Regions from separate parts of the Thermoanaerobacter siderophilus SR4 genome, predicted to be linked through region 1. Evidence: riboswitches for the same ligand, from Rfam matches in the RefSeq annotation. Region 1 holds a riboswitch; each other region holds the start of a gene.
The links. A riboswitch is a leader RNA that binds a small molecule or an ion and turns the genes downstream of it on or off. The one in region 1 is predicted to bind fluoride.
Positions count from the first base shown of each region.

Region 1 (9,761 bases):
TAATGGCTGGTAAAATTTTGTCTCCTGCTGAAGGTTTACCAGCTAATCCACAGTACACTTACGGCGTCGGTTTTGCTAAGTTTTGGAGCTTATTTGGTTTGCCAGAAAAAGTTGGTATATCTTTTGGCATGTTTACTATCAATACGTTTATTCTTACTACACTGGATACTGCGACGCGTTTGGGCAGGTATCAGCTTCAAGAGTTAACCTCAGGTAAACTTGATAAGTATACTGCAACACTCATTACGGTTTTGGCAGCTTTGGTATTAGTATTTATGAAAAGTGGTGAAACTCCAGTTTGGCAGCTCATTTGGCCGGTATTTGGTTCCGCTAACCAATTAACAGCAGGTCTAGCATTATTAGGCATAACAGCCTACATAATGAAGGGATTGAAAAAACCGGCCTGGTTTACTGGTTTGCCCATGGTGTTTATGATTGTGACAACTTTGGCAGCATTGATACTGCTAATCAAGGCTAATCTTAGCGGTCCTACACTTCCATTGGGAATTGTTTCTATAATACTTATTGTGTTGGCTGTTTGGCTGGTTGTGGAAGCTTACCTAGCGTTAATTAAGAAAAAACAGAGGAGGAGAAGGTATAAGTAGTATGAATGATATTAAAAAAAGAGGCGCTAAACGGCGCCTCTTGGTCTTTGCTGAATTTTTTAACAATACTACAGGATGTGTAAACGTGGATCTGAGAGAAATAAAAGACTTTAGCGTCCACCCATCGGCGGATGACCCTGTAAATTTATCAGTAGTATTGAAACATCTTTATGAAAAACATCCCGAAATCGAGGTTGAAGTTGTGGATTCGAGGAATTTTTTCTTTTTTCTTTATCTGCTCAAATACAATATAAAAGGTGGTAAAACTGCCTGGATAATGGAAGGTAAAAAAGTTTTTGAAGGTATACCTACCATTGAACAACTTGAACAAATTTTGCAGGCGCATTAAAATATTATTTCAAGGGATTCTTCAAATTAATGAAAGAATTTCTACAAAAATGTTGACAGATGATAGTGCAAAATTTAAGTAGGTGGTCTAAGAAGGAAAAAGGCACTTAAATATCGAAAAAAGACCTCACTGCCAAAAACAATAAAAACAAAAATCAAAAGAAAAGTGAGGTTTGGGTGCAGTCCTGCTTTTGACGTCAATTCCCACAACAATATTATTGTTTATCATAAAAAATCACCTCATTTAATGCTTTTAGAAAGACTTCATAAGTTCCTCCCTACATTACTTGAGTATACAGCCTTGCATATGAAGCGAGGATACCCTAGGGGGCCTCAACTAACCCAATTGTATATACTCAAGGGATGGGCGACGTGCTATTTTGATGGAATAAGCTAGTAGAAGGCTTCCCAGGAGGCATTTATGTCGATGCCACTATCCTATGAGTATTATACAACAAAAACTCTTTGCAACACCCCTGGGGCACCTCAAAAGTTAATGTTCGTGTTTATATACTCTTTTGTATCTAAATATATCTTACAAGGAGGTATATATATGGTAACAGCATTAGTTGTAATTTTAGTACTTATTCTGTTATTGCCATTTGTGGTAAAACAAGTAGAACACAATTTGGAATATTTTTTATTTACAATGGGAATTATATCTGTAATTGTGTCAAAACAATTTAGTGCAGAATTGTTTTTCCATATTTTCAAAAATCCACTCATTTACTATATTACTTTGGCAGTTTTGATTGCAGGGTTAATTTTTACATTGTTAAAAGAAAAATTGAAAATAGGTGTTGAAAAAGTTGCAGATAAAATATCTTTGAGGCTTTTCGCATTCATTATAATCGTGGTACTTGGGCTCATGTCAAGCATTATTACAGCAATAATTGCCTCTTTGGTTTTGGTTGAAGTCGTAAACTACTTGCCTCTTACTAGAAAAAACAAAATAAATTTGATTGTCATTGCTTGTTTCTCCATAGGCCTTGGTGCTGTTTTAACGCCTGTAGGAGAGCCACTGGCTACTATTGTTGTATCCAAGTTACATGCCGACTTCTTTTATCTTGCACGATTAATAGGTATTGATATAATAATTGCAATTTTAGCTCTTGGATTAATAGGAACATTTTTTGCAAAAAGAGAAAGTGGGATAGGTGAGCCTACAGAAGATGTTGAGGCAGATGAGAATATAAAAGAAGTATTCATTAGAGCTTTTAAAGTATTCGTCTTTATTTTTGCATTAGAGCTACTTGGAACAGGTTTTAAGCCTATAATTGATTTATATATTGTTAAAATGAAAAGTGAGCTTTTATACTGGGTAAATACAATTTCCGCAATTGTTGATAATGCTACGCTAGCAGCAGCAGAAATTTCTCCATCAATGACGCCGGAACAGATAAGAGCTATTTTAATGGGAATGCTTATTAGTGGAGGGATGTTAATTCCAGGTAATATTCCAAACATCATTTCAGCGGGAAAATTAAAAATAAAAAGTACAGAATGGGCACGAACTGCTGTTCCTCTAGGTGCAATACTTTTGATAGTGTATTATATTGTATTGTTTGTGATCTAAATAAATTCAAGTAGGAGTATACTTGACACTTAAATAATTCTCTGATAAAATACCTTTATGCAGAGTACAAATAAAAAGCCACAGGTTTATTTTGTGGGCATGCATATTTACGGTGGATTGTATGATTAATAGATTCATGGAAGCTGCTATTTTAGAGGCGAAGAAAAGTTACCAACTTGGAGAAGTACCTGTTGGAGCTGTTATTGTAAAAGATGGACAAATAATTGGGAAAGGATTCAATCAAAAAGAATCATCAAATGATGCAACAACTCATGCGGAAATATTAGCGATAAAAGAAGCTTGTAAAACCCTTGGCAGTTGGAGACTTGATGACTGTAGCATGTATGTGACTTTAGAGCCTTGCCCTATGTGCGCTGGAGCTATTTTAGAATCCCGCATAAAGAGGGTATATATAGGAGCGGAAAGTGAAAGAACAGGTGCTGCAGGTACAGTAGTTGATATTTTAAATAACAGCTATTTAGGAAGTAAAACAGAAGTGTATTTTGGAATAATGGAAGAGGAATGCAAAACTCTTTTAAAAGATTTCTTTGAAAATTTAAGGGGATAAGTGCGGAGAGATGGCTGAGTGGTCGAAAGCGCTCGCCTCGAAAGCGAGTGGGCGAATTTTTCGCCTCGTGAGTTCGAATCTCACTCTCTCCGCCATGAAAATTGAATAAAAAGGTGGAGTAATTACATGGGTTGAAGTCCAGTAAAACGTGGAGAGATGACCGAGTGGACGAAGGTGCACGACTGGAAATCGTGTGTACCCTTTAAAAGGGGTACCGAGGGTTCGAATCCCTCTCTCTCCGCCATGAAAAAGGTAATTCTTGGCCGTACTAGATGGGGAGGTAGCGGTGCCCTGTAACCTGCAACCCGCTATAGCAGGGTCGAATTCCCAGGCTGAGGCCTGACCATTGTAAGGTCTGGCATAAGTAAGTGGCGTTGATACTTGAGTCCTGCGCAACGGAAATTTGCGAACCCCGTCAGGTCCGGAAGGAAGCAGCGGTAAGCAAACACTTCCGTGTGCCGCAGGGGAGCTTGAGTGGAGCTAACTGCTTATGTAACGCTTATGGTGGCAGGTCGAAGCTGGGTGTACGGCCTTTTATTTTTGTTCTTTTACTGGAAAATATTTCTTATTATTTTTTATAACTCTTACTTAAAATGTGAAGGCTTTTAGCCGAAATAAATATAGGGAACTTATTCTTACAAAAGAAAAGAGATGGAGGATAGTATGTTTAAAAGATATTATTATAATACACGGATATTTTTTACTTTATTTGGAATTTCTGTAATTGTTTACTCGTTGTCATTAGCTCATTTTTTGTCAGGGTTTGAAAATAGAGTTTTTATAGGGGGAATAATTTTATTAATTTCGCTGGGGTTATCGAGTTTTTTATCTAAAAAATTGTCTGAACCTATTAAAAAATTAAACGAAGCTGTTAAAAGGATTTCTCGCGGGGATTTTGATTATCAGTTAAATATTACTGATTCAAAAGAGTTTAGGGAACTTTCAGAGAATTTTAATTCCATGGCTAGAGACTTATCTCAAAGTTATAAAAAATTAAAAGAACAGACGGAAAGTTTAATACAACAAAATGAAGAATTACAGGAGTTTAACGCGGAATTAGAAGCTTCCTACGAGCAGTTAGAGACTTTGACTCATGAATTAGAAATTTCTGAAAGAAAGTATCGATTGTTAGTAGAAAATATTCGGGATATTTTGTGGGTGACTGATAAAAATTTTATTATTGAATTTGTCAATTCACGAGTTATAAGGTATTTAAATTATACTCCTCACGAATTGATAGGAAAAAGCATTTTTGAAATTGTAGATGAAGACAGCAGAGAAATCTTGAAAAACATGATGGAAGGTAAAATTAATTTTTCAGAAATCAATTTTAAAAACAAAGAAGGCTTATTGGTTATAACAGAAACCCATGTTAAAAGGCTAAAAATTGATGAAAAAGTGGTAGGCATTCAAGGCATTTCTCGAGATATTACAGAAATGTATTATGTAAAAAAACAGATAGCTGAAAAGAATAATGAAATATTGGCTATTAGTGATGTAGGAAGGCTACTTACATCGGGAAGTGACATAAAAGAGGTATTGAATAACATAGTAGAAAAAGTTGCTGAATTGTTAAATTCACCTTTGTGCACTATAAGAGAATATAATCCGTATTTTCATAAGTTTGTTTTACTTGTAAAAGGGGGAGAATTAAAAGATTATCCTGTCTATGAAGAAATTAAATTATCAGAAGAGGACATAAATGAATTAGTAAATCAAAAAGAAATAAAAATAAAAGATGTAGAAGAGTTTTCTCATAGTGAAAAAATAACACCTATTTTTGCAGCTAAAGATGTTTATTCAGTTGTGATAGTGCCTTTAATTTTTAGAAATGAAACTAAGGGAATTTTAACAGTTTGGACTGCAGCAAATACGGTCAAAAATATGAGTTTATTGAGATCTATTGCCAGCGCAGTGTCTGTGGCAATTGAAAATTCCAAACTGTATGACGAGATTAAAAAAGTCTATATAAAGACTATAGAAGCTTTAGCTTATGCAATGGAAGCAAAGGATTTATATACGAAAGGACATTCTATGAGAGTATCTCAATATGCTGTTTTAATAGGGGAATATATGGGCTTTTCAAGGGAAAAAATAGAACAATTAAGGATTGCAGGGATATTACATGATATAGGAAAGATAGGTATATCTGATACTATTCTTCTAAAGAAAGGCAAACTCTCGGAAGAAGAGTATAACGTTATAAAAAGTCATCCAGAGATATCAAGAAAAATTTTAATGCCTATAGATCTGCCGAAAGAAATATTAGAAGCTATTTCCAAACACCATGAACGATATGATGGGAAAGGTTATCCTTATGGTTTAAAAGGCGAAGAAATCCCTATAGAAGCAGCAATTCTTGGTGTGGCTGATGCCTTTGATGCAATGACTTCTGATAGAGCTTATAGAAAAGGAATGACTATTGAAGAAGCAGTAAATGAAATTTTAAGACATAAAGGTACTCAATTTCATCCTGAAATAGTAGATGTATTTATCTCAATTTACATGAATGCGAGGCAAAAGCTAGAGGAAGTAAAAAATCAGATATTTGAAAGTGTTTCTTAAAATTTTAGATGTAGAAATATATCTTTTTTTTGTTACAATTGAAAATAACGAGGTGTTAAACATGTATCAGTCTTTGTATAGAAAGTATAGGCCAAGAAGTTTTAAAGAAGTGGTGGGGCAAGAACATATTGTAAGAACTTTAAAAAACCAAATAAAGTTAAAAAAGATAGGACATGCTTATCTCTTTACAGGTACAAGAGGAACAGGAAAAACCAGTGTAGCTAAGATTTTTGCAAAAGCAGTTAATTGTTTAAATAATAAAGATGGAGAGCCTTGTAATTCTTGTGAGATTTGTCAAGCTATAAATAACAACACTACGATGGATGTTTTAGAGATTGATGCTGCGTCTAATAACAGTGTAAATGATGTAAGAGAATTGAGAGAATCTGTAATTTACTCTCCATCCCTAGCTAAGTACAAAGTATATATAATTGATGAGGTGCATATGCTTTCTACAGGGGCTTTTAATGCTCTTTTAAAGACATTGGAAGAGCCACCTCCTCATGTGATTTTTATTCTTGCGACTACAGAGCCGGACAAATTGCCAGATACTATTTTATCCCGCTGTCAAAGGTTTGACTTTAAAAAAATACCTACTCGATTAATAGCGCAAAATCTTGAAAAAATTTGCATTGACAGCAACATAAAAATTGAAGAGAAGGGTCTTAAAACTATCGCACTTTATGGCAATGGTTCTATGAGAGATGCTATTAGTCTTTTAGAACAATGTGCTTCTTATAAAGAAGGCCTTATAACCTATGAAGATGTATGCGAAATGTTAGGTGTAGCTAATGATGAAATGTTATTTTCTCTTTTAGATTACATGAATGCTAAAGATGTAGCAGCTTCATTGAAACAATTAGATAAAATTTTGTCTTATGGAATAGACGTGGGGAATTTTTTAAAGTCCTTAACTTATATTTTGAGAGATATGGTGCTTTACAAAACAGGAGGAGAGGAATTAAAAGAAATTTTATACAGCGATGTAGAAACTGTAAAAGAAAGAGTGCAAAACTTTGGTACAGCTTTTTTGACTAACGCTTTAGAAAAATTTACAAATCTACAAAAAGAAGTTAGATATGCTATATCTCCGTTAACCCTTTTAGAAGTGACTATTTTGAGGTTGATAAAGCCGGAAATTTCTTACGATATGATGAGTTTGTTAGCAAGAGTAGAACAAATAGAAGACAAATTAGAAAAAGGACAATTTTTTTTGAGGGAAGAAAAAGAAGAGAAAAATAAAAAAATAAATTCGCCAGAAGAAGGAAAAGAAGAAAACGTGGCATCGCAAATAGTACAGCAAGAGGATATAGATCTAGAAAAGGTGTGGGCTGAAGTAAAAGAAATGATAAAAAAAGAAAGAATAGCTTTGTATGCCTTTATAGAAAAAGGGATTCCTTATTTAAAAAAGGAACAATTGTGGTAGAATATCCTGAAGAGTATGCTTTATTAAAGGAGGAATTGAGCAAAGCGGAAAACAAAAGTTTTATTGAAGGAATATTAAAAGAACTAGTTGGGAAGGCAATTCCTTTGAAGTTTGAATTAAGAAAAAATGAAGAGGAATTACTTGTACAGCAAGTTAAGGAGTTTTTTGGTGAAGATATAGAGATAATATAATTTTCACAAATAATTCAAAAAAGCATATAAATATTTTTAGAATAAAATTTAGGAGGTTATAGTGTTATGGCAAAAGGCGGATTTCCGGGCGGGTTTAATATAAATAACATGATTAAACAAGCCCAACAGATGCAAGAAGAAATAAAGAAAATGCAAGAAGAGCTAATGCAAAAGACTGTAGAAGCTACTGCCGGTGGTGGGATGGTAAAAGCAGTTGCTAATGGCAGAAAAGAACTTGTAAGTATTGAAATAAATCCTGATGTTGTAGATAAAGATGATGTAGAAACGTTAGAAGACCTTGTATTAGCTGCGGTTAATCAAGCGTTAAGGAATGCAGAAGAAATGATTGCTTCTGAAATGGCAAAGATAACCGGAGGACTAAACATTCCTGGACTGTTTTGAGGTGAAAAAATGAACTATTATTCTACTTCTATAGCGAAGCTTATAGAAGAACTGTCAAAGTTGCCCGGTATAGGTCCTAAAACAGCACAAAGGCTTGCTTTTTTCATAATAAATATGCCTTTGGAAGAGGTAAAAAGCTTGTCTCAAGCGATTATTGATGCAAAAGAAAAGATAAAGTATTGTAGAATTTGTTATAACATAACTGACACAGAGGTTTGTAACATATGTAGTGATAAAGAAAGAGATCATTCTCTTATATGTGTTGTTTCTCATCCTATGGATGTTGTTGCAATGGAGAAAATACGAGAGTATAAAGGAGTGTATCATGTACTTCATGGTGTTATTTCTCCTATAGAGGGCGTTGGCCCTGAAGATATAAAAATTAAAGAACTTTTAGACAGAGTAAAAAATGGAAATGTAAAAGAAGTCATACTTGCTACAAATCCTGACATAGAAGGAGAAGCGACAGCAATGTACATTGCTAAGCTATTAAAACCGTTAGGAATAAAAGTCACAAGGATTGCTCATGGGGTGCCGGTAGGTGGTGACTTGGAATACACCGATGTTGTAACTCTTTCAAGGGCTCTTGAAGGTAGAAGAGAATTGTAAAAGGTATTGCATTTTCATTTGTACTTTATTATAATAAATTTGTGGTAAATAACAGAAGGCGATGGAGCTCGCCATAAATGCGGAAACGCTGATGGCTCCTATTAGGATGATATAAGGCCTAATAGGAGCTTTTTATTGCCCAAAAATGTAAACAGAAAGGGAGATTTTCATGGAATACATCTATATAGGGATTGGCGGGTTTTTTGGAGCCGTACTAAGATATTTAATAACAATTTACTTTACAAAGATGTATCACACTGCATTTCCCTTTGAAACTTTTGTAATAAATATTTTAGGTTCGTTTTTGTTAAGTTTTATTGCTAATTTTACTATGGATGAGTACAAGGTAAATACTAATTTGAGATTGGCGATAACAACGGGATTTATTGGGGCTTTTACAACATTTTCTACTTTTAGTATGGAAACAATAAATTTATTAAAAGCAGGGAAAGATTATATTGCTCTAAGTTATATAATTTTATCAATATTTGGTGGCCTTTTGATGTCTTATTTAGGATTTGAATTTGCTGACAAAACTTTTGACTTACTATTAAAGGAGCGGGAGGAAGAAGAGTGACAAGTATACTATATGTAGGAATTGGAGGAATTTTGGGAGCAATATTGAGATATGAAATATCGCGGCATATAAAGGAAAACCGAGAGATAGTTATTCCTATCGAAACTTTTATTATAAATGTATTAGGTGCGTTTTTATTAAACTTTTTATCAAGTCCTAAAATAAATGTAAATTTAAGCTATGATGTTAAACTTTTTCTGACAACGGGATTTCTAGGTGCTTTTACAACATACTCAACTTTTTCCCATGAGACAGTAGACTTAATCAAGAATAAAAAATATTTTCATGCATTTATATATATGTCCTTAACAATTATATTTGGACTAATAGGAGGAGTATTGGGATATTATCTCGGAAATTATATGGGAAAATTGATTTGATTGGTGTATAATATATGTCAGTAGAAAATAAATATCAGTTAGGAGGAATAAAATGTGAATTTAAATTATAATAATCTGCTGTCTGCTTTATCTTTGGCCCTTGACGTGCAAGAGTATAAGAACATGGGACATGCAAGAAGGGTGGCTTATATTTCTCTAAGGATTTCTGAGATGCTGAATTTGGATGAAAAAGAAACAAAAAAAGTGTATTATTCTGCTTTGTTACATGATATAGGACAAGGAGATATATACGAAGATTTTAACAAAGACGAATGGTGGAAACACAGTGAAAGAGGAAGTGAAATTGTAAAGAAGTTGCCTTTTGGAGAAAATTTTTCGGATATTATAAGATATCATCATGAAAATTACGATGGAAGCGGACATTTTAAACTAAATGGCGATTCTATTCCTTTAGGAGCTCAGATTGTTTTTATATCTGATCAATTTGATATACGGTACACCTCATCGGTTGGGAAAGAAAGTGAGTATAATATTCGGAATAATATCAAAGAAG
Region 1 is NZ_CM001486.1:1,297,791-1,307,551, forward strand. It holds gene THESIDRAFT1_RS06275 (carbon starvation CstA family protein) at 1-605, shown strand, start outside; gene THESIDRAFT1_RS06280 (hypothetical protein) at 607-954, shown strand; gene THESIDRAFT1_RS06285 (DUF1646 domain-containing protein) at 1,507-2,529, shown strand; gene tadA (tRNA adenosine(34) deaminase TadA) at 2,651-3,097, shown strand; tRNA gene THESIDRAFT1_RS06295 (tRNA-Ser) at 3,102-3,192, shown strand; tRNA gene THESIDRAFT1_RS06300 (tRNA-Ser) at 3,248-3,341, shown strand; RNA gene ffs (signal recognition particle sRNA large type) at 3,361-3,627, shown strand; gene THESIDRAFT1_RS06305 (HD domain-containing phosphohydrolase) at 3,761-5,662, shown strand; partial or broken gene dnaX (DNA polymerase III subunit gamma/tau) at 5,724-7,279, shown strand; gene THESIDRAFT1_RS06315 (YbaB/EbfC family nucleoid-associated protein) at 7,346-7,681, shown strand; gene recR (recombination mediator RecR) at 7,691-8,290, shown strand; fluoride riboswitch at 8,339-8,398, shown strand; gene crcB (fluoride efflux transporter CrcB) at 8,460-8,867, shown strand; gene crcB (fluoride efflux transporter CrcB) at 8,864-9,247, shown strand; gene THESIDRAFT1_RS06335 (HD-GYP domain-containing protein) at 9,302-9,761, shown strand, end outside.

Region 2 (9,761 bases), 800 kb from region 1:
TATGAGAAGTTGATTTTAATTTTTTGAAGAATTTAAAGTAAGGAACTTTTATATCAGCTTGATATAAAAAATCTATTACTTTTTCGCCATTTAATACAGCTTTTTTTGCATTTGTAATTTATATCCCTCAAACAATCAAAGTCATCTATTTCTTTTTCCTTATCAGACGTTTCTATGTCACATAATAATATACGTAATTTTTCAATTATAGGCTTAAATATATTTTCGACAACAGTGTTGTACTCAAGCACAAATGACCTCGTTTCACCTTCTATGTTCCCATTTATTTTTAGCCATGAATATAACAATATAGACCCATTTTCAATGTAATTAATATTTTCAATAGGATACGAAACAGCATTAATACTATTTTTCATTTTTTCGAGAAAAACCACATTATTTTCATACAAGAACATGAGTTTATCGTTTGTCTTTCTTCTACCCCAGCTATCAGCAGGAGCATATATAGCATTTAAAAACTGGGTTGAATCTTTAAAGTTCTCATCATAGTAAAATTTAAATATTTCTGGAATTTCACTGTAGTCTTTCACATTTCTTGCCCAGGAATCTATATCAGACGGCATTTCTCTCACCCCCCTTTTAACTTTTTTCAATTTTAAACAGTGTTATTAAAACAACTGCCATTATGGAACATAATGCTCCAAAGTAAAAGGGTGCAGCAGGAGATACTTTATCCCACAAATATCCAGCAATAAAACTTGCGGGAAGTGCGAGTAGTCCCATCGATGCATTATACAGCCCAAATGCAGTTCCTCTATTACTATCATCGACTATATGTGCAACAAGAGACTTTGCAACACCTTCCGTTGTTGAATAGTAAACCCCATATATCGCGTACAAAACCCAAATATGCCACGGCAATTTTGCTAATGCAAAACCGAGATATGTAACTGCATAAATAATCCAACCTAACCTTATTACATTAACTCTTCCTATTTTGTCAGACAATACTCCACTTGGTACTGATAATAAAGCATAAAACAGATTAAACATAGCTATAATTATCGGTATCGTTGAATCTTTTACACCAACACTGCGTGCTCTTAAAATCAAAAATGCATCACTACTGTTGCCAAGCGTAAATATCAGCATTACAATGAAAAACAGCAGAAATTTTCCCTTAAAAGCAGACAAATCTAATTTGAAAGATGAACTTACTCTTTCGCCCTTTTGCTCCACTACAAATAAACCTATGAGGATTATTGTGATAAAAGCTACAAGGCCAGCAATCAAAAATATTAATCTGTACTTTATAGAATCTGTATATTTGGCAAACAAGAGCATCAAACCAGCAGTAATCAATGGCCCAAGGAAAGAACCTAATGTGTCAAGCATTCTTTGAAATCCAAACGAAAAGCCCATATTTTTCATTTTAGAAGATTTTGCAACAAGTGCATCTCTCGGCGCATCTTTTGTACCTTTCCCAATACCATCAACCAGTCTCAACCCAAAAACCATTGCAGCACCATTCGTCAATGGCAGTAATACTCTTCCAATGGCAGAGAATAGATATCCAATAAACACAATAGATTTCCTTTTTCCAATTTTATCTGAAATTATTCCGGATATTATTCTCATAAGGCTTACAACTGTAGTGACACTTCCCTCTATTAAACCTACCATTTCTTTACTCAGTCCTAGAATCTGCGTATAAAAAGTAGGCAAAATAGGTACAATCATATCCTGACTTAATCCACCAAAAAATGCAACCCAACCCAAGACTTTAATGTTATTATTCTCATTGTTTTTATTTCTTTATTTTCCAATTGACTCACCTTCCTTATTTGCCACTCTTGTTTTAATTTTCTCCAAAGAATTTTCAATGATATTTTTTGTTAAAATTGAGAATTTATCTTTGTTTTCTAAAAGAAACCTGTGAGACTCTTCTCCGCCAATCTCTCCAAGAGCCCAAACAATAATCTGTTCAATATATGGGTCCTTTTTATCCCCATTATTGCGTAAATGTTCTATCAATACTTTTTCTGCTTTCTTTATTTTAAGTTCTCCAATTATTTTTGCTGCCATATAAGCGACATTATAATCCGGATGATTTATGGCTTTTATAAGTTTTTCACTGTAATCATCATCTGATATATTTTTAAAATCATATCCGCAATTTGAGCACTTTTCTTCTCCAATTTCAGCTATTTTAAAACACACAGGACATATATATCTCATCATTCATCAACCCTTATACCTAAAGTTTTTTTAAGATATCTATTTTCAGACTCATAACCTTTTAATCTTATTTCAAGTGTTTGGTTGTCACGCATCAACTGAAAATTTTTAAATTTCATTGCAGAGTATTTAGACGCCATAGAAATAAGCTGTCTTCTTAAATCATCTTCATTAGGATTATCCCGTTCTATTTGATATGCTTTAATCCCCATTTCAAAAATAGCTCTATATGCGTCTTCTTCTGTAAAACCATCTTTTTCAAAATCAGCAACTAACTCTTTGATTTCTTCAAAGCTTTCATCAGTAATTTCAAAAGAAATCCTAATCATAATAGCCACCTCGCAATAGTTTCAATGCTCTTTCAATCGAATCCTTAGAGTCATACCATGGTTCATCATGAAATCTATAATCAAATTTTGTTATAAACCATTCGAGGTCATTAATATTTTTTTCAATTGCAGCTTCATTTATTTTAAATATTTTCTCAATTTGTGGTGTAACATCCTTTGCACTTTCCATAAGCATATTTAAGTGGTGGAAACATAATCTAGACAAGCCTTCAATGTGCCTTTCAACAAAATCTTTATCAGCATGTAAAATATCTATCAATATATGCATCTGGTATTTATCTCTTTCACTTAAATAATCACAAATAAGGCATTTGTTTTTTGTTTCTTTCCCTCTTTTTTTCTTTAAAGACTTACGTTTGTCTGTAATCTGCTGCAATTTATAACTGATATTTGCTTTTAATGCAATTGCCAAACCTAATTTATCATATGAGTTATTCAATAATTCCAAATGATAATGGCAAAAATTTGTCTCTCTTATTTTGACATACATTTCAGGGTCTTTTAAAACCTCATCTTCAAACAAATGCTCACAATAGGCTTTTTCTTCGTCTTTTATAACCTTGCATATTGGACAACCTCCCTTATATTTTTCAAAAACCTCATACAATGGAATAAATTCTAACTTCATGCAGATTCTCATCCTCTCTTTTTTGTCAAATAAACAAAAATGGCTTCTACGAAAGCGCGTAGAAGCCATTAGCCTTCACGGCAATAAGGTGAGCTTCATCACCGTTATTTAACTTTTCTCTATAATAATATTATACATTTTTTAAACAAAAATACAAGTGAAAAGGCTACATATTAAAGACTGTTTTTCGGTTTGGATTTATGATTTTTGCTTAACATTTAATAAATCTTAATTATTTTTATCTTTTTATCTAATTATCCCACAAAATATCTATGGTATAATTATATTGGATAAACAAAATCTTTATAAAAAGGGGTTAGAATAAAATTGACATCATATGTAAAAAAACGAACCTTTATTATATTTATCTTTTTTACTATTATGATTTTCGCCCTTATCGTAAGGCTTATATGGATACAGGGTATAAACTCTGAAAAACTTGCCATGGCAGTCGAAAGGCAAAGTACTGCTGATATCATATTAAAGCCTCAACGGGGCAATATTTATGATGTAAACGGGAATATCCTTGCCTGTAATGTTCCAGCAGGAGATGTATTTGCGGCTCCTAAATTTATAAAAAATCCAGAAAAAGCTTCAGAAGAACTCTATAAATACTTAAATATGGACAAAGACTCACTTTATAAAATTCTTTCAAATAAAAACTCAGAATGGGCTGTACTTGGCAGGTCCATTCCTCTAGAAAATATAAACAAAATAAAAAGTCTTAACATACCAGGCATATATGTAGAAGATACTTTTATGAGAAACTATCCCAACGGCAAAATGCTATCACAAGTATTAGGTTTTGCAGGAATTGATGGCAACGGTTTGTATGGCCTTGAATATTCTTTAGATAAATACTTAAGTGGTGTACCTGGTCGTGAAATCTCTCTTGTTGATGCAGAAGGTAGAAAAGTAGGAGTCCCAAGCAAGCTTTACAAACCTACAAATGGTAATAATATTGTCCTTACAATTGATTCTGTAATACAAAGTTATACAGAAAAAGCCATAAAAAATGGCTATGAAAAGTATAAACCGCAAGATGGTATAACAGCAATAGTCATGAATCCCAAAACAGGTGAAATTCTAGCAATGGCAAATATACCTGATTTTGATCCTAATAATCCTCAAAAAATATCCTCACAAGACTATTGGTCAAACCCGGCAGTCTCTAGCATTTATGAGCCTGGTTCCGTCTTTAAAGTAATTACTGCTTCTGCTGCTTTAGAATCAGCGGTAGTAACACCTGATGAGCAATTTGATGACCCCGGTTATTATATTGTATCGGGGCATAGAATTAATAGCTGGACAAAATTAGGTAAGATAAACTTCGAAGAAGCTATAGAAAAATCTAGTGACACAGTTTTTATGCAGGTAGTAGAACGATTAGGTGTCGATGCCTTTTATAAATACATACAAGCTTTTGGTTTCGGCACTCCAACAGGAATTGAGCTTCCTGGAGAAGCCAGTGGAATGATTTTGCCAAAGTCAAAGATATATCCTGTCGACCTCGCTACTATGTCCTTTGGACAAGGAATCGCTGTAACTCCACTCCAAATGATTACGGCTTTTTCTGCCGTGATAAATGGTGGAAACCTTATGGTCCCACATATTGTAAAATACATCGAAAACGGCGATAAAATAATTAAAGAATATAAGCCTCAAATAGTTAGACAAGTTATCTCTAAAAAAACTTCCGATACAATGAAGTATATACTTGAAAAAACAGTAACAGAGGGTACCGGCCAAGCGGCACAAGTACCTGGATATACAGTAGGTGGAAAAACAGGTACAACGGAAAATTATGCTCCAGGAAAATACGTAGCATCATTTGCTGGATTTGCACCAGTTGAAAACCCAAAAATTGCCGTATTAGTTCTTGTTAAAAATCCAACGCAAAATGGTCATATGGGAGGAGAAGTAGCCGCACCAATAGCCCAGGAAATATTAAGAGATACTCTTAGGTATTATGACACAGTAAAAAAGTAAAAAATAATAATACCCGTTATTTGTACTGCACCAACTGACTTACACTATTTTTTATTTCCTCTGTTATATCAAAGGCATTTTTGCTATTTTTTATTCCTTCTTTTATTTTTGCCATCACTGTGTTGTTTATTTTTCTCCATCCGCCAAATTGTGGGATGATATTTGTATAATTAATAGCTAATTCAATTCTTTTCATTTTATCGTCTTCAATAATTTTGTGTTTTTTAACTGGTACATAACCTAATTCAATCACCTTTTGTTGGTCTTCTGTAATAAACCTTATAAATTTATACTCCATCTCAAGCTTTTTTTCATCTTTTTCCTTCTTTATGCCATAGGCATATATTTTAGGTGATAATGTCAGTGGTATGCCACTTTCACCTTCAGGGTACATAGCTACATCAAACTCAAACAGCTTTCCTTTTGATTGTAAATTTTTAAGCTGTGCTATTTTATAGCTTTCTTCTATTAATACAGCAGTGTTTTTAGTAGTAATAAAGTCTTGCCATAATTTTTCTCTGTCCCCCTCAAGTGAAACAGGATTTACCACCTTATATTTATTGAATAAATCCAAAACTTTTTGCACCCCTGAAACTGCTTGAGGGCCAAAAAAAGAATACTTTTCTTTGTCAAAAGCCTTCGCACCATCTAAAAGTAAAAATCCCCATAAATTATAGCTATCAAGCGCGAGAGAAAGACCTAATCCATAAAAATATTTTTTATCCTTTTTTCCTTCAGTGTAGGTGAGTTTTGTCATACTATCAACAAATTCTTCGTAATTCCATTCCCCATTTTCAGGCAATTGAATTTCTTTTTCGGCAAACATATCAACATTTAAAAAAAGAACATTAGTATACATTCCTAAAGGCATTCCATAAATATTGCCTTTATAACTTATAGCATCAATAACGCCTTCCTTGTATTGTTTCTTAAACTCTTCATCTACATATTTATTAATAGGGCTTAAATAATCATTTGAAATAAAATAAAAATCTGCCCCAACAGGTAAAATATCTGGCAAAGAGCCATCTTTAGAAGAGTTAATCATTTTTTCATATCCGTCTTTATATGAAAGAGGTTCAAAATCTATTACCACACCCGGGTATTTGTACTGAAATAATTCTATTTTCTTTTTTATAAATTCAAATCCTCCTGGGTCTTTAATTGAAGGATGAGGGAAATCCCAAAATGTAATTATTCCTCTAAACTCCTCTTCTACCTGATTTTTTTCTTGTATTTGTTCTTTTTCATAAAGATTCATATAGTAAGGCCAATATATAAGAAAAAATATCACTAACAAATATAACAAAATAGTAAAAGGCTTTCTCACATTAACCACCTCTTACTATCTATATTCTCAAAATTACTCTTAAATAACTTAAAAAGCAGGATAGATTTCCTAATTCTACCCTGCTTTTTTATCAATTTATATTTTAAGCCCTGCTTTTCTCCAATCCTCTTTAAATCTTTCTATTCCCGCATCTGTCAACGGATGTTTTACCATCTGCATGAGCACTTTATATGGTACTGTCGCTATATGTGCCCCTAGTTTTGCCGCCTGTAAAACATGTATAGGATGTCTTACACTTGCAGTTATTATCTCTGTATCTATGTCGTAATTATTGAATATCGTAACAATATCCTCAATAATCTGCAAGCCATCTGTATTTATATCATCAAGCCTTCCTACAAAAGGACTTACATATGTTGCACCTGCACGAGCTGCGAGTAATGCTTGATTTGCTGTAAATATTAGCGTCACATTTGTTTTAATTCCTTCTTTGGAAAGAACATTTACTGCTTTCAACCCTTCAGCCGTCATAGGAATTTTTATTACTATATTTTTATGTATCTTTGCCAATTCTCTTGCTTCCTTAATCATACCCTCATGGTCATCGCTTATAACTTCTGCACTTATAGGACCATCTACAATTTGAGTAATTTCTTTTACTACCTCAATAAAATCTCTTCCTTCTTTGGCAATAAGAGATGGGTTTGTAGTAACACCTGATATTACACCTAATGCATTAGCTTCTCTTATTTCGTCAACATTTGCAGTGTCAAGAAAAAATTTCATCACTTCATCCCTCCGTTATCAAATTTATTTACCTTTATTATATATCTAACTTTAAAAAATTAAAAGCCATGCTTTATAGTTATGCAATTTTATTTTATCTGTAAAGCAAGCCTTCAAAAACTCAAACAGTATTTTTCTTGTATATTTCATACCTTAAATGGTCTATAAATTGTTTTGCACTTCTTGGAGACCTTCCATTATGCCATATAGCCCATTGTAATGCTTTTTCTTTTAATAGATTCCATTCTATTTCTATATTGTGCTTTTGAGCTAATCCTTTAACAATTTTTAAATACTCTTCTTGGCTGGGTGAAACAAACGTAACAGTTATTCCAAATCTATCACTTAAAGAAAGTTTCTCTTCTCTTGCATCTGTATTATGAAGTTCATTGTCTTCTATATTCTCTGTGACAATATGCCTCCTATTTGACGTCGCATAAATTACTACATTTGAAGGTAAAATCTCTACTCCACCTTCTAATACTGACTTAAGTTCTTTATATTCCACTTCACTTTCATCAAAAGATAAATCATCAAAAAACAATATAAATTTCATTCCCCTGTCTTTAATTATATCAATTATGTATGACAAATCTTTTACATCATTTTTGTTAATTTCAATAAGCCTCAAGCCTTCTTTGTAAAATTCATTGAGCAAAGCCTTAACAGTAGAAGACTTTCCAGTACCTTTATCGCCGTATAAAAGCACATTATTTGCAGGAAAACCTTTTAAGAGAGCTTTCGTATTTTCTATAACTATTTTGTGTTCTTCTTCATATCCTATCAAATCCTCAAAGGTTATAGGGTCAACATTTTCTATTCCTTTTAATTGTCCTGACCCATTTTCTGTAACCCATCGAAAAGCTTTATACTTTCCAAAAATGCCACAGCCGTTTGAATGGTAATAATCAGATAGATATTCAGCAAATTTATCTTTTTTCAGTTCCCATAAATCCTCTAATGTATGACTAGTGTTGACATTTTCCGTGAAACTAATCTTTGACTTGAAAAAGCTCCCATCAACATACCTTTCAAAGTCAGGCAATTCGGTATTTAATAAATTATTTACACTTCCCGCTATGTTTATAGAGCAAAATTCCTTTAAAATCCCTATTTCTTTTTCGACAGCCTCAATCATTAAATCGCTTACGGCATCAAAACCATATTTTTCTGAAATACGGCTAAAGGGGTTTTCATCGTAAGCAATTTCTTCTGCTAAAAAAGTAGGCCAAATGTTTTTATAAATTCTCTTTTTAAAAGCATATTCAGTAATATCTTTGTAAAAACTGCTATATTCAGCATAAATAAGCTCAATAGAGGGTTTTTCTTTTAATAGCTCTTGAAAAATTTTAATTGCTTTTCTTATCAAACTGTTATTAATAACATTCCTGTAAATTACTATTTCATTCAGCTTATTTAGAATATTCTTCACTTTTTCTTTATTATCCAACAGCATCATCTCCTACATGATAGCTTTAAAAAATACTTTATCTTTTTATTTTACTAAAATTATATCACAAAAAAATAAATCTATCTTAGTATTTAAATGTAAATTTTTTGTAATTATACTAAAAGCTTTTAATAAATAAAAAGTTATAACTTGAGCAAGAGTTTTCACAGATAGTATAATGTTCTTACGATTTATTTAAAAAAAGGGGATTGAGAATATGATACACAAATTATCTAAAGAAAACCACATATTTAGTTTTTCAAAAGACTATAAAACTGCACTTTTTGTAAAAGATGGAGACGAAATAGAAATTGAGACTTTGGATTGCTTTTCAAATCAAATCCAAACAAATGAGGATAAATTAGAACAAATGGATTGGAACAAAGTAAACCCTGCAACAGGCCCTATTTATGTTGAAGGAGCTAAAGAAGGAGATGTTTTGGAAGTCACAATTAAAAATATTGAAATAGCTGATAAAGGTGTAGTGGCAACAGGTAAAGACCTAGGAGTATTGGGTGATTTAATGGATGGACTGTATTCCCGAGTGGTTAATATAAAAGATGGGAAAATTATTTTTGATGAAAAAATTTCTATTCCAATTAAACCTATGATAGGAGTAATTGGCGTTTCACCAAGAGAAGGCAATATAAACTGTGGAACACCTGGTTCTCATGGTGGAAATATGGACACTTCACTTATTGGTGAAGGTTCAAAACTTTATTTACCCGTATTTGTAGAAGGTGCGTTGTTAGCTTTGGGAGACTTACACGCTGTAATGGGAGATGGAGAAGTAGGTGTATCAGGCGTAGAAGTAGCTGGCTCAGTTACAGTAGAAGTTAGAGTTGTAAAAAATTTAAAACTTGTAAATCCACTCGTAAAAACACCAGAGGTAACAGCAACAATAGCATCAGATGAATCTTTGGATAAAGCAGTAAAAATAGCAGTTCACGATATGGCAAATCTATTTCAAAGTTTTACCAAATTATCAATAGAGGAGATAGCTACACTTTTTAGCATAGCAGGAAATGTACAGATTTCACAAGTAGTAGATCCACTTAAAACTGCACG
Region 2 is NZ_CM001486.1:499,351-509,111, forward strand. It holds gene THESIDRAFT1_RS13755 (hypothetical protein) at 1-1, opposite strand, end outside; gene THESIDRAFT1_RS13760 (hypothetical protein) at 54-584, opposite strand; gene THESIDRAFT1_RS02415 (MFS transporter) at 601-1,701, opposite strand; gene THESIDRAFT1_RS02420 (HEAT repeat domain-containing protein) at 1,777-2,202, opposite strand; gene THESIDRAFT1_RS02425 (hypothetical protein) at 2,199-2,528, opposite strand; gene THESIDRAFT1_RS02430 (DUF6062 family protein) at 2,521-3,177, opposite strand; fluoride riboswitch at 3,230-3,289, opposite strand; gene THESIDRAFT1_RS02435 (peptidoglycan D,D-transpeptidase FtsI family protein) at 3,505-5,166, shown strand; gene THESIDRAFT1_RS02440 (ABC transporter substrate-binding protein) at 5,183-6,496, opposite strand; gene fsa (fructose-6-phosphate aldolase) at 6,593-7,243, opposite strand; gene THESIDRAFT1_RS02450 (ATP-binding protein) at 7,365-8,693, opposite strand; gene THESIDRAFT1_RS02455 (acetamidase/formamidase family protein) at 8,911-9,761, shown strand, end outside.
Region 2: it holds a riboswitch for fluoride, as region 1 does, so the genes downstream of both, THESIDRAFT1_RS02430 (DUF6062 family protein) here and crcB (fluoride efflux transporter CrcB) in region 1, are expected to answer to the same signal.

Region 3 (9,761 bases), 820 kb from region 1:
GGTGTAAAAAGCTTGTAGAAATACTATTATGGGGGTGAGAAGATGGAAAGTCTACAAGATATAGCGCACCAAATCTACCAAAGAACAGGGGTTATGACTTCCTCTAAGGATGTGGAAAAAATATTGTCAGCTGCTGCAGCAACTCCGCATTTTTGGGAGATTATAACTCTTTCACAAAAACCTTTTTCAGTTGTAGCAGAAATAATTGAGTTACTACGTCAAAAAAATTTGTTGGAAGTTGATAAAAATGGAGATATAAAATTTAATTCTAAAGGTTTAGAATATCTTGTGAGTCTTAAAATAGCTCCAAAAAGAACATATACTTGTCACGCGTGTGAAGGACGAGGGATAAACTTTTCTAAATTAGAAGACTTGATCAAAAAATTTGACCAAGTGACAGTAAATCGCCCAAAAGCTATTAGCGATTATGACCAAGGTTTTGTTACGACACAAACAGTGGTGGGCAGAATAGCTCTCCTGGCTGAAAGAGGAGATTTAGAGGGGAAAAAGCTTTTAGTTTTAGGTGATGATGACCTTGTAAGTATAGCAGCAGGACTTTCAGGTATGCCAACGGAAATTGTTGTGATGGAAATAGACGATAGACTAGTGGAATACATCAATGAGGTGGCAAATAAATATAATCTGCCTATAAAAGCCATGAAATACGATTTTAGAGACAAACTACCAGAGGAATATGTAGGGTATTTTGATACTTTTATTACTGACCCGCCAGAGACTATAGAAGCTTTGGAAATTTGCATAGGAAGAGGGATTTCTGCTCTTTCCAAAGAAGGGTGTGCGGGGTATTTTGGACTGACGTCGATAGAGGCCTCATTGGAAAAGTGGAATGTTTTCCAGCAAATTTTAGCAAGTAAATTTAAAGTGGTAGTGACAGATATTATCCATAACTTTAATCATTATGTAAATTGGGACTATCTTTTAAATACAGTAGGTAAACAATATGAATTTGTGCAAGTAGAGCCAAAACTTAATTGGTACCGGTCTTCTATGTATCGTATAGAGACCTTAAAAGATTCAAAAGGAATTGAAAATGAATATAAACCTTGTGAATTATACGTAGACGAAGAAGCTTTAATATACAGAGGAGACAAAGCATAGGCTTCCATACTAATGTGGAGGCCTATATTTATTATTCAGTACAAGCACAAGACAAACTATAAAATCATATGTAAAAATGAGTATATAAAATTTTATGAAAAGAGTGATCGCTATGAAAGAAGAAAAAGAAGGATTAAATGCTTATTTGCTTGTAATTGTACTTTCGTTGATTCTCTATTTCGGTTTGGGTTATGCAAAACCTGAAGAGCCAGCGATAATAATTTTTCCACTGCCAATAAGATGACATAAAAGTTATAGGGGGAGAAAATACATGTTTTCATCGGATAATTTAGAATCCCAATTGAAAGATTTGCTATTAAAGCTAGGATTAAGGGAAAATAGCGAAGAGAATGGTCAAAAAGAAAATAAGGAGGAGGATAAAGATGAAGAAGGTGGAGAACATCCTGATGTAGATGGAGGGAATGGTGATAAAGGGAATGGGGAAAATGGTGAAAAAGATAATACAGGTGGAAAAGGAGGAGATGAAAAAAAGAAGGGAGTCTTAACCCCTTCACAGATAATGGTTATTTTAGGTATACTTAGCGGAGCTTTGGAACCTATCTCAATAATTGTGGATAGAAATCAAAATGTGCAAATTGTTTTATCAGGTACATTGATAGAAAAAATAGAATCAAAAGAGGATACGCAACCCAAAGAAGGGGATTTTTTAGACAACGTAATAAAAGCTTTGTTTAAAAAGTGTAGTTCAAATATCATTTTTTAGCGCTTATTACTATGAAGGAGCCTTTGCCAAAGCCATATCTTACAGGTTCTTTTTCTTTTATTTCATCAAGTTTTTTAAAAATGGTCTGTGAGAAATTGAAATTTTTAAATCCTGCTTCGTAAAGCAATTCAACTATTTCACTTGTAGAATAAAACGTTGCTTCTTTGTAAAATAGACTTTTTTCTTTATTTGCTTGATATATTTTGCCAATTGTGCTCTCTCTATCTACAAAGCCTATTAAAATTGTACCGCTATTTTTAAGTACTCTAAAACATTCTTTGAAGGATTTTAGCACATCGTCTACAAAACATACAGTCGTCACCATTAAAACAAGGTCAAAAGAGTTGTCTTCAAACGGAAGATTTTCTGCTACTCCATCTACCACATTAAGACCCCGTTCTAAAGCAATTTTTCTCATTTGATAAGAAGGTTCTACTCCGCTTTTTATACCTAGAGGTACTGCAAACTTTCCAGTTCCGATTCCTACTTCCAACCCTTTTTCAAATTTCGGCATAAGCAATTTTACAGCATCTAATTCCGATTGATAGGCGTATTCATTTTTTTCAAACCATTCTTCATATCTGTCAAAATGTTTTTCAAAAGCAGATATTTTAGGCATAATTTTTCATCCTTTCTAAAACTTAAATTTTTATCCACTTTCCTATGCTTATTCTTTGAAAGTCACAGTTTAAAAGTCAAACACACTCTTTAATAAACCTCCCCTTGCTTTCATTATATCATATAACAAAAAATATAATGCACGCATATCTTTAGCTTTTACTATCTTGCAAAGTTTTTACATTTTGGGTATAATGATATTGACAATTGTATAAAAAGTGATGGAACTCACTTCAACCGCCGAAAGGCTGATAGTTCCTACTTGGTGTAAAAGCCAGTAGGAACTATTTTGCTTTTTAGGGGGTGATGGTAAGGTAAAAAATGTCACTCCATATCTGAATTTCGATTATACTGTTGATATGAGGTGAGCTAATGAAGGAGCAATATAACCAGATGAAAAGAAGCTTAGATGTGATATTTGAAAAAATAGAAAGAATATCAAAAGATATCAATATTAAAGCAGTAGGAGAAGCTGTTTCAGAAGTTAAAAATAAATTTTGCAATAATATTTTTTATCTTGTGATATTAGGACAATTTAAAAGAGGAAAATCAACATTTACTAATTATATGTTAGGAGCTGATATACTTCCAACAGGTGTTGTTCCTTTAACATCTGTTATAACAAAAATCCAATATAGCACTGATATATGGGCAAAAGTTCTATATGATGATGGCAGAAGTGAAAATATTGACATTAAAGAATTGGATTTGTATTGCACAGAAAAAAACAACCCTAAAAACATAAAAGGAGTCAAGGAAATACATATAGGATATCCTTTTGAGTTTATAAGTAATGACGTAGTAATCATAGATACACCGGGAATTGGTTCAGTCTATAAACATAATACAGATGTTGCATATAGTTATATAAATAAAGCTGATGCTGTGATTTTTTTGCTTTCAGTAGACCCTCCTATAAGTGAACTGGAAAAGGAGTTTTTGTCTAAAATATCTGAAAATGTTAATAAAATATTTTTGTTTTAAATAAAATTGACTATGTAAATGAAATGGAGTTAAAGGAAATAATCAATTTTAATGAAAATATTGTAAGAGAAATTACAAAGAATAATAACATTTCTATTTATCCAATTTCTGCTAAATTGGCATTAGAAGGCAAAATATCAAAAGATAATAAAGCAATTGAAAAGAGTGGAACTCAAAAGCTGGAAAATGATTTGCAGAATTTTTTAATAAAAGAAAAAGAAAAAGTGTTGCTTGAAAGCTATGCCAAAAATATTGAAAGAATTATTTCGATGTGCCAAACTTTTTTTGAAAGCAGTATAAAATTGAAACAAATTCCATTAGAGCGTCTTGAATCTAATATAAAATCTTTTGAGAACTTTATTAAAGAAGTTGAAAAAAGCAAAAAAGAAATATCCTTATTGTTTCAAGGTGATATGAAAAATATTTTACAGAATTTTGATAAAAAGATGGAAGAATATAAACAGTTTATCAGTATAAGAGTATCAGAAAAGATAAAAGGATATTACCACGGTATTCGTGACTTTAGTCGAATTAATCAGAAAAAAGAGCTTGAAAAGTACCTCGAAAGAGCTATTATAGAAGAATTTGAAAAATTAAAAGGTCATATTGAAAGGGATATTGAAGAACAATATAGTAAAGCTTTGTCTAATTATCTTTTAAGGCTCAATGCAGTCATTGATGAAGTAAAAACAGTAGCAAACGAATTGTTCGGCATAAATCTGGAATATTTTAAAAGCGTAGGTGGTATTACGGCAGAGAGTAAATTTACATACAAGATAGGATATGATGTTGGTGCATTGGAAATAGACCCTGTGTATTTTACCTATTTTTTGCCTAAAAAATTTGCTGGAAAAATTATTTTAAAAAGGATTTTAGATAGAGTAGACATTGATGTTGACAGAAACATAGGTCGCATTCGTTATGATTTATTAACAAGGATTGAAGAAAGTTTTAGTGAATTTGAAAAAGATATGAATTTTAAATTACAAACGATGTATGATACTGTAAAAGAACTACTTGCTAAGTCAATAAAGGATTATAAATTTGATAGAGATAGCTTCGAAAGAGAAAAAGCTTGTTATCAGACATTGCTAAAAGATATTGAAAAAATACGTGAAGAATTAGAGCATGTTTTAAATATGTTGAAATAATATAGTGAAGTATATAAGTGAAAGAATTTAAAAATTCAACAATAAAAAATATTTTTTTGGGTAAAATATTATTGACATAAGTCCATAACAGTGATATTATATAACTAGGTAATGGTCATATGACCAAAATAAAAGAGGAGGGATTGATATGCCAAGAGGAGATGGAACAGGTCCAATGGGTTTAGGCCCAAGAACAGGAAGAGGCTTAGGATATTGTTCAGGATATAATGTACCTGGTTATTTAAATCCTGTAGGAGCATACTGGGGATTTGGCAGAGGCTTCGGTTGGTTCGGCAGAGGAAGAGGATTTAGACATATGTACTATTTAACAGGACTTCCTGGTTGGGCAAGAGGATGGTATGGTTATGGGTATCCTCAATATCCTGGCTACAATATAAATGAAAAAGATGTTTTAAGTGCTGAAGCAAAATATTTGGAAGACCAATTAAAATATATAAAAGAAAGATTGGACCAATTAGAGAAAAAAGACGATAAAAAAGAGGAATAATTAGTTTTAAAAGTCGCAGTCACGCAAGTGGCTGCTTATTTTTATGCTTTAATTTGATATAATTTGGCTAAAGTGTTATAGTAAAACAGATTAAGTGCGCTTTTTGTTTAATAAATTTATTGACATATGACAAAAATAATAATATATTAATAAATGTAAGTAACATATGTCAATAATGAAATGGAGGATGCAATATGAAAATAGCTATTTCCTCAGAAGGAAAAACTCTTGAAGCTAAGGTGGATTCAAGATTTGGACGAGCTCAATATTTTATTATAGTTGATAGTGAGACGATGGATTATAAAGTTATTGACAACGCTGCAGTAGCCCAAAGCAGTGGTGCGGGCACTAAAGCGGCACAGACTCTTATAGATGAAGGCGTACAAGTTCTCATCTCAAGCAGTGTAGGACCAAACGCTATGGAAGTATTTAAAGCAGCAGAAATTCCAGTTTATAAAGCAATAGAAGGAGATGTAAAAACAAACATAGAGCTTTTTAAAAATGGAAGCCTTGAAAAGATAACAGAAGCGACAAATCAAGGACATCACCATCATTAAAAGGAGCATTGAAGATGAGAAGAGTCAAGATTTCTGTATTGAGTGGTAAAGGTGGGACAGGAAAAACAACTGTTTCTGTTAACCTTGCCAAAACTTTTAATAATAGCCTGTATGTTGATTGCGATGTAGAAGAGCCTAATGGCTATTTATTTTTAAATCCTCAAATAGAAGATGAAAAAACGGTTGAAGTCATAATACCTGAAATAAACTCCGACAAATGCACATTATGTGGTGAGTGTGTAAAAGCGTGTAGATTTGGAGCTTTAACAAAATTAATCAAAAAAATTCTCGTGTTTGACCACTTATGTCATTCCTGCGGAGCTTGTTTTGAGATGTGTCCTTATGATGCCATAGTAGAAAAATACAAACCTATTGGTACGATAAGGAAGGGCAAAGCCCAAAGCGTGGATTTTATAGACGGAAAATTAAATTATGGAGAAGCGACTGGAGTGCCTATTTTAAAAGAGATTAATAAATTGATTGAGAATGTAGATAAACCTGTAATAGTGGATAGCCCGCCAGGGACTTCTTGCCCAGTTATACATTCTATTGAAGGAAGTGATTTGTGCATTCTGGTTACAGAACCTACTCCTTATGGTTTGCACGACTTTGATTTAGCGGTACAGCTTGTAAAACAGATGGGCATTCCTATGGCCGCTGTCATTAATAAAGCTGGGGAAGGGGACAATATTATCGAGGAATACTGCGAAAAAGAAGGCATAAAAGTTTTAGCGAAGATTCCTTTTAAAAAAGAGTTTGCAGAGGCTTATTCAAAAGGGAAATTGTTGATTGAGGTTAATGAAGAGGTAAAAGGAATATTTGAGAAGTTGACGATTGATGCATTGGAGTTGATAAAAAAATGAAGCAGTTAGCAATTTTAAGCGGGAAAGGTGGTACAGGGAAGACAACAGTTGCCACTACTTTGAGCACCATTATTAAAAATAAGATTATGGCGGATTGTGACGTAGAAGCTCCTAACCTAAATATAGTTTTGCAAGGAGAAATAATAGAAAAGCAAGACTTTTACGGCAAAGAGACAGCAGTAATTGACAAAGACAAGTGTATTGAATGCGGACTTTGTGAAAGACTTTGCAGGTTTGATGCTATTTCAAATTTTGAGGTAAATCCTTATTATTGTGAAGGTTGTGGCCTTTGCATGTATAAATGCCCTGTTGAAGCGATTAAATTGGTAGAGGAAAAAACAGGCCATGTAGTATATGCCAAGACAAAGTCTGGAGAAAAAGTAGTATATGCAGAGCTTTTTCCTGGAGCAGATGGTTCAGGGAAATTGGTGACAGAGGTGAGAAAGAAGGCGAAGGAAGTAAGTGACGATAACGATGAGTATTTGATAATTGATGGCACTCCAGGAATAGGATGTCCTGTCCTTGCTTCTGCTACGGGTGCTGATTTGGTATTAATTGTTACAGAACCTACACTTTCTGGTTTTGCTGACATGAAGAGAGTGTTGTCAGCGATAGAAAGCTTTAAAGTTCCTTCCGTGGTGTGTGTCAATAAATGGGATTTAAATAAAGAAGTATCACAACAAATAGAAAAATATTGTGAGGAAAACAACATTGTGGTTGTTGGGAAAATAGATTTTGATGAAACAGTTGTAAAAGCTCTAAAAAATTTACAAAGCTTAAGTAGTTATCCTGACAGCACTGCTTACCAGCAAATTTATAAAATGTGGCTTAGGATTAAAGAAATTTTAGATGAAGGGGTGGAAAGTAAATGAAAATTGCTGTTGCTTCAGAAGGCGAAGAAGTTTCAATGCATTTTGGACATTGTGAAGGTTTTTGGATTTTTGATGTGGAGAATGGTAAAATAAAAGACTCTACTTTTTTACCTAATCCCGGTCATAGGCCAGGATTTCCCCCAGGGTTTTTAAAAGACAAAGGAGTTGATTGTATAATTTCTGGAGGTATGGGTACCAGTGCTATTGAGCTTTTTAATAGTTACGGAATAGATATAATAACTGGTGCTGAAGGAGATGCAAAAGAAGCAGTAGAGAAGTACATCAATGGTACTTTGACATCTTCTAACAGCCCTTGTGAAAAACACGAACATCATCACTAAAGAGGGGAGGAGAGAGTAATTGGAAATACAGGTGCTTATAGAAAATGTGGTGTTTAATAAAAATTTTGTAGCAGAACATGGATTATCAATTTTAGTAAAAAAAGATGATAAAGAAGTTTTGGTGGATACCGGCCAGAGTGAAAACTTTATGAAAAACTGTGGTTTAATGGGGATAGAAGTGGAAAGATTACAAAAAGTAGTGCTTACTCATGGACATTATGACCACATCGGAGGACTAAAAGGGTTACTTGAAAAGAATCCCAATGTAAAAATATATGCTCATAAGCGGATTTTAGATAAAAAATATGCATTGAGGGAAAATGGAAATATAGATGAGATAGGTTTTAACTTAGCAATTTACAATAAATACAAAAATAATTTTGTGCTAATAGAGGAAGATACAGAAGTAGAAAAAGATTTTTTTGTGATCACAAGCACTGACATAGTTTATGACAATGAATTCACTACTAAGAATTTTTTAATTGAAGAAAAAGGAGAAAAAATAAAGGATAATTTTTTAGATGAGGTTTTTGTGGTAGTAAAAGAGGAAGATGGAATTAATGTAATTACGGGATGTTCCCATGCAGGTATATTAAATATTTTGGGAACGGCAAAAAGGCGTTTTGAAGGAAGTTCTCTCAAGTCATTAATTGGAGGTTTTCATTTAAGAGGTATGCCAGAAGAAGAAATCATAGAAATAGCCAAAAAAATAGATAGCTATGGAATAGAGAAAATATATACAGGTCATTGCACGGGAATAGACGAATATGGAATCCTAAAATCTGTTTTAAAAGACAAACTATCTTATTTGACTACCAGTTCATCAATTATTGTTTAACAGATGAGGAGGACTTTTTGTGATAAAAGTAGCAATAGGCTCTAACGACAAGATACATTTATCAGATAAGCATTTTGGCATGAGCAAGTATTTTATAATCTTTGAAGTAGATGAAAATAATAGCTACAAAAAAGTTGAAGGAAGGGAAAATCCCTATGGGGGAGATAAACATAAACATGCTGAGACAGATGAGATAATGGAAGTTTTAAAGGACTGTCAAGTTTTTATTGGCAAGGCAATGGGTAAAGAGAGCCAAAGGAGAATAAAAGAAGAATGGAATAAAACTCCTATAGTAGCGAAAGATGTAGACACTGTTGAGGAAGCTATAGAACTTTATTCTAAAAAATTTTTGTAAAGAAAGGAACGATTGTTATTTAATATTTTTTTACGATAGCCTTTATCTTTTCCAATTGTCCTATTTTGGGATAAAATAAGCTTTTTGATATTTTCAAGGCTATTTACAGCTTCAGAGGGATTGTCAGGTACTTTTCCAGGATAAAGTTTATATAAATTTTTATACTCATCTATACCTATATTTGGCATTATTACATTAGCTCCACACTTTAGTCCTTTAATATAACCTGCTTTGTCTTTAACAGCCAAAGCAGTAGTAGCAGGTATGTTAATGTCAGGCAATAGTAGTCTTGATAAAGCCAACATTTTTAATACAATTTCCACATTGCCGCCTTTTTCCCTTTCTAAAGGTGTGTTTTCGCAAGGTATAAAAGGACCTATTCCTAGCATATCTGCATCTATTTTTTTAAAGAATATGAGGTCTTGTGCCAGCATTTCTAAAGTATAAAACAATTGTTAATAAAAAATCAATAAAATTGTTAAACTATTTTCTTAACAAATTTTTGATATTTTATTGACATAAGTTTATTATAATCCTATAATTTACGTAGAGGTACCCTACAGGGTAGGGGGTAGTTTCTAGCAAAATGCAAAATATAGGAGGTAATAGAAGTGATGGAAACTGATGTTTTGGTCATTGGAGGAAGCGCAGGTGGAATTTTAGCAGCTTTATCTGCTAAAAAAACTTACAAAGATAAGAAAGTTACTGTTGTAAGAATGGGAGAACGGGTAATGGTTCCTTGCGGTATTCCGTACATTTTTGGAACATTAAAAGACACATCTAAAAATGTTATACCCGATGCAATGCTTACCAATGCTGGTATTGATTTAA
Region 3 is NZ_CM001486.1:482,373-492,133, reverse strand. It holds gene THESIDRAFT1_RS02375 (bis-aminopropyl spermidine synthase family protein) at 43-1,119, shown strand; gene THESIDRAFT1_RS13180 (hypothetical protein) at 1,214-1,363, shown strand; gene THESIDRAFT1_RS02370 (hypothetical protein) at 1,391-1,843, shown strand; gene THESIDRAFT1_RS02365 (class I SAM-dependent methyltransferase) at 1,833-2,462, opposite strand; fluoride riboswitch at 2,670-2,729, shown strand; gene THESIDRAFT1_RS15060 (dynamin family protein) at 2,834-3,445, shown strand; gene THESIDRAFT1_RS15055 (P-loop NTPase family protein) at 3,469-4,596, shown strand; gene THESIDRAFT1_RS02355 (DUF5320 domain-containing protein) at 4,745-5,104, shown strand; gene THESIDRAFT1_RS02350 (NifB/NifX family molybdenum-iron cluster-binding protein) at 5,299-5,661, shown strand; gene THESIDRAFT1_RS02345 (ATP-binding protein) at 5,676-6,524, shown strand; gene THESIDRAFT1_RS02340 (ATP-binding protein) at 6,521-7,396, shown strand; gene THESIDRAFT1_RS02335 (NifB/NifX family molybdenum-iron cluster-binding protein) at 7,393-7,737, shown strand; gene THESIDRAFT1_RS02330 (MBL fold metallo-hydrolase) at 7,757-8,575, shown strand; gene THESIDRAFT1_RS02325 (NifB/NifX family molybdenum-iron cluster-binding protein) at 8,595-8,930, shown strand; partial or broken gene THESIDRAFT1_RS02320 ([FeFe] hydrogenase H-cluster radical SAM maturase HydE) at 8,909-9,373, opposite strand; partial or broken gene THESIDRAFT1_RS14525 (FAD-dependent oxidoreductase) at 9,545-9,761, shown strand, end outside.
Region 3: it holds a riboswitch for fluoride, as region 1 does, so the genes downstream of both, THESIDRAFT1_RS15060 (dynamin family protein) here and crcB (fluoride efflux transporter CrcB) in region 1, are expected to answer to the same signal.